One region of the Thermanaerosceptrum fracticalcis genome, then DNA from elsewhere that is predicted to be linked to it. Evidence: a T-box and tRNA genes for the amino acid it is inferred to sense, from the RefSeq annotation. Region 1 holds a T-box; the other holds one or more tRNA genes.
What was found. The T-box of region 1 lies ahead of alaS (alanine--tRNA ligase). A T-box ahead of a tRNA ligase gene usually reads a tRNA of that ligase, here a tRNA-Ala.
Positions count from the first base shown of each region.

Region 2: it encodes a tRNA-Ala, which carries the amino acid that the T-box ahead of alaS (alanine--tRNA ligase) is inferred to sense. The anticodon was not compared.

Region 1 is NZ_CP045798.1:522,614-527,038, forward strand. It holds gene mnmA (tRNA 2-thiouridine(34) synthase MnmA) at 1-11, shown strand, start outside; gene BR63_RS02685 (PRC-barrel domain-containing protein) at 132-581, shown strand; gene BR63_RS02690 (hypothetical protein) at 607-777, shown strand; gene BR63_RS02695 (YtxH domain-containing protein) at 795-986, shown strand; gene BR63_RS02700 (AI-2E family transporter) at 1,084-2,103, shown strand; T-box leader at 2,158-2,376, shown strand; gene alaS (alanine--tRNA ligase) at 2,438-4,425, shown strand, end outside.
Region 2 is NZ_CP045798.1:1,454,116-1,458,540, forward strand. It holds gene BR63_RS07585 (methyl-accepting chemotaxis protein) at 1-158, shown strand, start outside; gene BR63_RS19740 (hypothetical protein) at 256-390, opposite strand; gene BR63_RS07590 (hypothetical protein) at 612-1,187, opposite strand; gene BR63_RS07600 (IS3 family transposase) at 1,362-1,814, opposite strand; tRNA gene BR63_RS07605 (tRNA-Ala) at 2,265-2,340, opposite strand; gene BR63_RS07610 (class I SAM-dependent DNA methyltransferase) at 2,442-3,188, opposite strand; gene rsfS (ribosome silencing factor) at 3,185-3,538, opposite strand; gene yqeK (bis(5'-nucleosyl)-tetraphosphatase (symmetrical) YqeK) at 3,575-4,162, opposite strand; gene BR63_RS07625 (RNA recognition motif domain-containing protein) at 4,222-4,425, opposite strand, start outside.

The DNA of each region.
Region 1 (4,425 bases):
CTGCAAGCTAAAAGCCGTGCCAACGGCTTTTTTCTTTGTTCTTTTGGTTTTTTTAACACAGTGAATCCTTATAGGGTTTAGTGGTAATAATAGAGATAATGCCATTGTTTATATGTGTAAGGTAGCAGGAGATGAAAAAGGGACGTGAACTGAAAAATCTTCCCGTGATCGAGATCAGTTCGGGACAGTTACTGGGTTATGTAAGGGAAATAGAGGTTAAGGAAAACAGCAGGCTCTCCGGGCTTTATGTTACATCATTAAGTAATGAGATATGTTACGTCCCGTGGGAAAACATTGTCAGCATAGGGAGAGATGCTATTTTTATCAAAAGTAAAGAAGACAACCAGAAGGTAGAAAGCGTCCCCGTGGAAAAAACTGCTTACTGCGGTTCCTGGGTCATGACCATCAGCGGAAAGAACCTGGGAACTATAGAAGACATTGTCATCGAAGAATGTAACGGTAGTGTGGTCGGTTATGAAATATCTGACGGTTACCTGAAAGATTTCTTAATGGGAAGGTCTGTCATAGCCCAGGCCGATGTAGTAACCTATGGCGACGATGTTTTTATTGTGGCAGATTAAGAGAACGTAAGGGAGAGGGAAGACATTGAGATGTCCGGTTTGTAACGGTAAGTCTGTGGGTAAGGTGGGTGTAGACCAGTTTTACTGCTGGGATTGTTTTGTGGAATATCAAAAACAGGGTGATAACATTAAAATCTACTCAGTGGCCGAAGACGGCAGTTTGATTGATTTTCATGAACCCGCAAGCATTCTGTAAAGTCAGGAGGTGATGGTGTGCGGCGGGGCTTTATCAATGGTCTTCTAGTCGGAGGAATACTTGGAACCTTAGTCGGACTCTTTACTAGCCCCCAAATGAAACCAACCCCGGAAAAATATCTCATGGGGAGAACTAAGAAAATAGGCCGCCGGGCTGGGAAAATTATCTCTGAGATGACGCATGATTTCAGACGTATCATGAAAAAATAGTGTGGAAAAGTAAAAAGCAAGCTTAAGCTTGCTTTCTTTGTCAATTTATTAACTAAACAACACAGGTGAGGCATTATAACTAAAGTGGCGGGAAGCAATGAATTATAAAATTTTACGTATTCCTGGTACATTACTGGTCTTATTACTGCTCTTTTGGTTTCTTTGGTCTGTAAGGGCCATTTTAACGCCTTTTTTTATCGGATTTATCATTGCTTATATTTTGGACCCCTTTGTGGATATTTTAGAACAAAGCAGAATACCCCGTGCTTGGGCCATCATTTTCATTTATTTTTTCTTTATGGGCGCTTTCCTCCTGATAATTTTTTATGCCTTGCCCATTATCCTGGTTGACCTTAATAAACTCATCGAGGTTGTCCCCGAGTATACCCGGTTTATACAGGATACAATAAGGGAAATACAAAAAGAGTACAGTCGTGTTCCTATCCCGGACAGCATCAGACAGGTGACCGATGAAACCATTGTCCGTGGGGAAAGCCTGGTTATCTCCCTGATACAGGGGCTGGTCCAGGGGATTATCCATTTTTTTTCCCAGAGTTTTAATTTTATCCTTGCACCCATTCTTAGTTTTTACATTCTCAAAGAATTTAACAATTTAGGTAAATATGCTTTGATGTTCATTCCCGTGCGTTTCCGGGCGGAAGCAGCCCAGATTGCCAGCGAAATTAACCTGGTCTTACGTAAATTTATCCGAGGGAACCTTCTGGTGGCCTTCCTGGTGGCCATCCTCACCACTCTGGGCATGTATTTGATCGGTATGGATTTTCCCGTACTTTTGGGTATTGTGGTGGGAGTAACGAATTTCATCCCTTATTTCGGGGCTATTATCGGCACCATACCTGCCTTCTTACTGGCCCTCATCAAATCCAAATGGCTGGCTCTTTATGTCCTGGGTGTGATGTTTTTAGTTCAGCAGATTGAGGGGAATATTATCTCGCCGAAAGTACTGGGTGATTGCGTAGGACTGCACCCCCTTGTCATTATTTTTGCCTTGCTGGCAGGCGGACAATTATGGGGATTGGCTGGTTTAGTGGTGGCCATACCCCTGGCCGCCATAAGCAAGATTCTTCTTAAACATATCTTTGTTCGTCTTTTTTGAGTTTCGTTGACAAGGATATGCCCTTTTCGTATAATTAACATGTTGAGTAATATTGGAAAAACCGTGAAGGGATCAGTAAACTACACCGCCTGTCCAGAGAGGAAACCCTGGGGCTGTAAGGTTTCTCAGGAGGTCTGGTTGAAAGCCATCCCGGAGTTGCTGAAGGATGACTTCAGCGGGGGCATACCCTTACATGCCATGGTCATGTACCAATAAAGAGACCGCTTCGGCGGTAAGCAGGGTGGTACCGCGAGACGAACTCTCGTCCCTGACACGAAAGTGTTAGTGATGGGGTTTTTTTATTATTAAAAGATACTAAAGGGAGGTTTTACATATGCTTAGTGGTAATGAAATCCGGGAAATGTTTCTTAAATATTTTGAGAGCAAAGGACATACGCGTATAGCTAGTTCTTCCCTTGTACCCCATAATGACCCCACCCTTTTATTTACGAATGCAGGGATGAACCAGTTCAAGGATGTGTTCTTAGGTTTGGAAAAGCGCCCCTACTCCCGGGCCACCACGTCGCAAAAATGTGTAAGAGCCGGCGGAAAACATAATGATTTGGACACTGTGGGAAGAACAGCCCGCCATCATACTTTTTTTGAAATGCTGGGGAATTTCTCCTTCGGTGATTATTTCAAAAGGGATGCTATTATCTATGCCTGGGAATTCCTCACCAAGGTGGTGGGACTCCCGGAAGATAAATTATATGCCACCATTTATCAGGATGATGACGAAGCTTTCCAACTGTGGCAAGAGTTAACGCCTATACCCGCCGAAAGGATTATTAGACTCGGTGAAAAAGACAATTTCTGGGCTATGGGCGATACCGGACCCTGCGGGCCCTGCAGCGAAATCTTGATTGACCGGGGAGAAAAATATACCTGTGGTCCCAACTGCGGAATCGGTAAGTGTGATTGTGACCGTTACCTGGAAATCTGGAATCTGGTATTTATGCAGTACAACCGTGATGCAGACGGAACCATGACACCCCTGCCACGCCCAAGTATCGATACAGGTATGGGTTTAGAGAGAATCACCTCTGTGGTGCAGGGGGTAGACAGTAACTACGATACAGACTTGCTGAAACGTATTATCCAGAGTGTGGAGGAACTCTGCGGCAAATCTTATCATGGTGACCACAGGGGCTTCCCCTTCAGGGTTATTGCCGACCATATCCGTTCCTGTACTTTCCTGGTAAGTGATGGTGTACTGCCCGGAAACGAGGGCAGGGGTTATGTGCTGCGGCGTATCTTAAGGAGAGCTGTTCGTTTCGGTAAAGTCCTGGGTATAGATGAACCCTTTATGTATAAGCTCGTTCCTGTGGTAGTCGACCTGATGAAAGGGGCTTACCCGGAAATACAGGATAATATGGATTATGTGGCGAAAATTATCCGTATTGAAGAAGAAAGATTCCATGAGACCCTTAATGACGGGCTGCGCCTGGTACAGGACATTGTGAAGAGATTAAAGGAAGAAGGCCGGGATACCATACCGGGAGAGGAAATATTCCGTTTGTACGATACCTTTGGCTTCCCGCTGGATTTAACCCAGGATATTGCCGAAGAAACGGGTCTAAGGGTAGATTTGGCAGGTTTTAACCAGGCCATGGAAGAACAAAGGAAAAGAGCCAGAGCGGCCCGCCAGGAAGCAAGGGCCTGGGATTTGGCCTTAACGGTAACAAACCTTATAGGTGATGCACCGGCTACAAATTTTAGCGGTTACGGCAGTTTAACCGGTAAGGTCAATATTTTGGCCCTGATTAAAGATGGTGAACTGGTAAGTGCAGCCCATGAAGGTGATGAAGTGTACGTTGTAGTTCCTGACACACCTTTCTATCCCGAAGGTGGCGGACAGGTTGGTGACCAGGGAGAAATCCTGGCGCCCCATGGGAAAATAAGAATTACTACAACGAAAAAAATGCCTGACGGTAAAATTGTCCATACCGGCTTCGTTTCCGGGGAAGTAAAAAGTACAGATACAGTCACCATGGTCGTAGAGGCCAGCCTCCGACATGCTACCGCCCGTAACCATACGGCTACCCACCTGCTCCATAAAGCCCTGCAGCAGGTTTTGGGCGAACACGTTCACCAGGCCGGTTCGGCTGTAGAACCCCAACGGCTGCGCTTTGATTTTACTCACTTTGCGTCCGTAACCTCCGAAGAGTTGGAACGTATCGAGGACATTGTGAATGAACAGATTTTACGAGCCCTGGATGTAGAGGCTTTGGAAACCTCTTTAAGTGAGGCTAGGGAAATGGGAGCTATGGCCCTTTTCGGAGAAAAATACGGTGACACAGTGCGTGTCATTACCATTGGAGA
Region 2 (4,425 bases), 930 kb from region 1:
TTAGCAAAGAGATAGCAGGCGGCACCCAGACTGTTTCGGCAGCCACTCAGGAACAGGCAGCCACTATGGAAGAACTCTCGGCTACCAGCCAAAATCTGGCCCATATGGCAGAGGAACTGAGCCGGGAAGTCAACAGATTTATCCTTCAGAAAAGATAATATCTAACAGGAATATCTCCAAAATATATGAGAAAACCCCCGTGAAAGGGGGTTTTCAGAAGGAGGTTCCTACTTAATTCCTACTTAAATAGATGGCTTAATAGCCGACTCCACCCCAGAATCCGGGGAATAATAAGAGGATGAGGATTACCAGAAAGAGAATAGCAAATCCACGTCCTCCAAAGAATGGGAAGAAACCACAACCAGGATCAGGTGCATTTACATTAGCCATAACAATTCTCCTTTCATATTGGGATGTTGTCTTTAATGTAGTATATGAAACATTGCCCCATAAGGTGATTGCTTGACTAAAAATAAATAGCCCCTTGCATACCGACAAAATCCTCACGCCCTGGCTAGCGTAAGTTTCCTACTTATGGTTAAAATTGGTCCTGGAGCATTGTAAATACCCAACTGCGCTAATGCCCCGATTTTACCTAGTGTTAAACAACTTTAAAGAGGCTGTTTTCTTTCCGTCCTGCAACTCTTGGATTTTATTGGCATTACATTGCTCTTTATTTGTTCTGTGGTCGGTTCCGAAGGCTTAAGGTAATCGTTTTGCGGTTTGGTATCAAATAACGATGGGTGGCCTAATTTTGCGGCTACGGCAGTTGTAACAAGCCCGTATACAGCATGACTCGCCATGTAGGATAAGTTACTAGCGGCATCCGTTGGTCTAACTTGATTTGTGGGTAAAGCACCCAAAATAAAAGTAATAAACGAACCCATTGTTATTCCTGAAGTAATTCCTTTAGTTACAATATGGTCTCGCCCGGTTTTAGACAGTAAATATACCGATGCAATACCACCCAATATACCCATCCCAAAATCAAGTAAGCCCCCGAGAATTTGTCCTTTTATGTTAGTCGCCTCACTTTGTTTTGACACCCACACACCGGCAGCAGTTTTACGGAACGAACGCTGTGATATCTTTTTTTTTATGGAGACTTCATCAATCGCCATTTTTATGGCATTTCCGGCTAAACCGGCCACAACGCCCAAAACAATTCTGTCTTTAATCTTGAACACCTTAACCACTCCTAATAAATTATTGTCCGTTATTATTGTTGCTTTACCTAAACAATTTTAGTGCTGGAAAATTTAGTGGATTGGGTTTACATGCTCGCTTTGCAAACATAGCCATGGACAAGTTCTTTTTTTAGTGTGGCGAAGAAGGACTCCATACAAGCGTTGTCATAACAATCACCTTTGGCGCTCATGCTTTGCCGTATACCTGGCAACAAGCTTATCCTGACAGGCATAGGCAGCATATTGGGATCCCCTGTCAGAATGAAAGATAGTCCTTGGGCAGGTTTTTTTCTTAATAATCGCCTGTTCAATAGCATCAATGGTTAGCTGTTTTGTCATACGACTGTCCAGTGCCCAGCCGATAACCTTTTTGTGAAAGAGGTCTTCTACAGCTGCTAAATAAAGCCAGCCTTCGTCTGTCGGAATATATGTAATATCACCAACCCATTTCTGGTTAGGCCTTTCAGCTTTAAAGTCTTTCTCTAAAAGGTTAGGGGCTACGGGGTAGCCATGGTTTGAGTTGGTAGTAGCCTTGTATTTTCTTTTCAGGCGGCTGATTAACCCGTTTTCTTTCATCAGTCGTGCTAAACGCCGGTTACTACATTTTATCCTTTTTCTTTTAAGCACTTTTTTATTCTTCAATGACCATATGTCTGTTCTGCTATACTAACGGGTTTCTTGCCAAGGTCTGTAGTAGGCTTAACGATTTCTTTCTTGTAGTCAGCGCTAAATTTGCTCTTTTCAGTCATTTGCCTAACACGCCCTTTCTTTAGGTTCTATTATAACAACCTTTCTGCGTGTCCAGCAAACCGAGTACAGTCCACTTATATTGTAACCAATACAAAAAAACACACCTCATCGGTGTGTTAATTTCAATGGTGGAGCTAAGGGGATTCGAACCCGCCGACCCAAGGGCTCACGCCCTTTTCCCAGGGAACCGGATGGTTCCCTAGGACGCTCCGCTGTGACCCTCCTTATCCAATTAGGGGAGCTTCTCCCCCAAGCCCCCTCGAGGTCAGGGGTTCTTATATTGTAACCAATACAAAAAAACACACCTCATCGGTGTGTTAATTTCAATGGTGGAGCTAAGGGGATTCGAACCCCTGACCTCTTGACTGCCAGTCAAGCGCGCTCCCAACTGCGCTATAGCCCCGTATATGTTTTTGGGCCTCATTGACCTCACATATATAGATTATATGTACTGGAGGACATCTTGTCAACCTTAAAAATAAATGAATTTCCTGGGAAATTTATTTAAGCCTTTTGCGCTACGTAAAACAGCCTTTCCGCTTCGGGGTGAGGAGCAGCAAACTTCAGGTCACTGTAAATACCCAACACTGACAAATTTTTTCCTTCCAGCAACTGCTTCAACTGTGCTTCCGAATAATAACGTTCCTGGTGATATTCCTGGAAACGCCGGTACATACCGCTTTTATCTTGCTGGAAGATATCCAGGTTCATCTGACAAATACCGGTTTCCGCTGAAAAATTATTCTGCCAGATATAGCAGGTATCGTCACCTGCGTAGGCCAGGGTATTCTGACCCAGCACATGGGTAAACTTATGATAACTATGGACATCAAAAAGAAAGAGACCGTGCTCGTCCAAAGCCCTGTACACACAAGAAAAGGTTCTCTCCAGGTCCTCTTCTTTTAACAGGTAATTTAGACTGTCAAAGGCACATATGACTAAGTCAACCTTCTCCATGAGCTGGAAATTTCTCATGTTTTGACGATATAGACGGGGAGTAAAACCAGAAGCAAATATTTTTTCGTCGGCCACCATGAGCATTTCCTCGGAAATATCCAGCCCCTGGACTTCGTAGCCTCGCTTCAGGAGCTCTAAAGAAATATTTCCCGTACCACAGGCTAAGTCCAGGACTTTCCGCCCCTTCCAGCCATGTTTTGCCGCCAGGCTTAAATAAAAATCGGTATAAGCGGCATAGTCAATATGATCCATCAGCTTATCATATATTTTGGCCAGTTCACCATAGCTCTTCATTGTTTTTGCCCGGCAAAAGGTATCCTGGGGGCGTCTCCCCACAACCTTTCCAAATTGTAAAAGTTACGTTCTTCTTCCTGAAAGATATGAACAACAACTGTACCGAAGTCCATTAAAATCCACCTGCCCTCGGGGTAACCCTCCCGGCGCAGAAGCATGATTCCCTGCTTAGCCAACTGTTCTTCCACGTTATCAGCAATAGCCTGAGTTTGGATTCGAGAATTACCGTTGCCCAGGACAAAATAATCTGTAATCAAAGAGAGCTCTTTTAATTTAAGGATCGATATATCTCTACCTTTCTTTTCGTCAATTGCCCGGGCGGCCAGGAGCGCTACCTCTTTACTATCCATGAAAAGCCTCCTTTTTAAAATAAATATCTATAATCATTACTCATCATTAAAATTATCATGAAGTTGGAGAAGAAGCCAGTTTCTTGCCTCCACAGTCAAGGGGTGAATGAGCATTTTTCGTTCCAGAACATACCTGAGCGTGGAATCAAAGGCAAAAAGTAATCCTTTGTCTATATTTTCTGCACAGATCGCTCTTAGGGAGGCAATTCCCTCATAGGTACGTCCTGGCTCCAGCAAGTCTGCGAGATAAATAATTTTATCCAGCTCAGTCATGGGATAATGTCCTGTAGTATGATAACGTATAGCCTGCAAGACAGCTTCGTCGGTAATTTCCAGTTCCTGTTTTAAAAGCCAGGCTCCTACCGGACCATGTAATAAATCTGGCTGGACTTCCTCAGCTTTATATAAAATAATACCCTTTTTCCGGCCGATTCGCAAAAGTTCATCAGAAGGTAAATCTTTAGCATAATCGTGGAGCAGTGCGGCAAGATGAACCTGTTCCTCATCGAGTCCCCTACTTTTGGCCATTTCCAAGGCTGTTTCTGCCACACGCAAGGAGTGCTCAAATCTTTTTTTACTAAGTTTCTCCTTGATGATTTCCTTATAGTAGCTTAAGTCTTTCATCTTTCCTCTCCATACAAAAACCCCCTAGTTTACAGGGGGCAGATTCCAGTCGGTATTGACTATTCAGCACGGACTTTTGCTTCATTGACGGTTAAGGTCCTTCCATTAAATTCCTTACCGTCCATAGCAGCAATCATTTTTTCCGCATCTTCATCAGCCACTTCAACGAAACCGAAACCACGGGAACGACCTGTTTCTTTATCTTTGATGATCCGACTACTGATAACTTGACCATGGTTACTAAAAGCTGCACTTAAATCCTC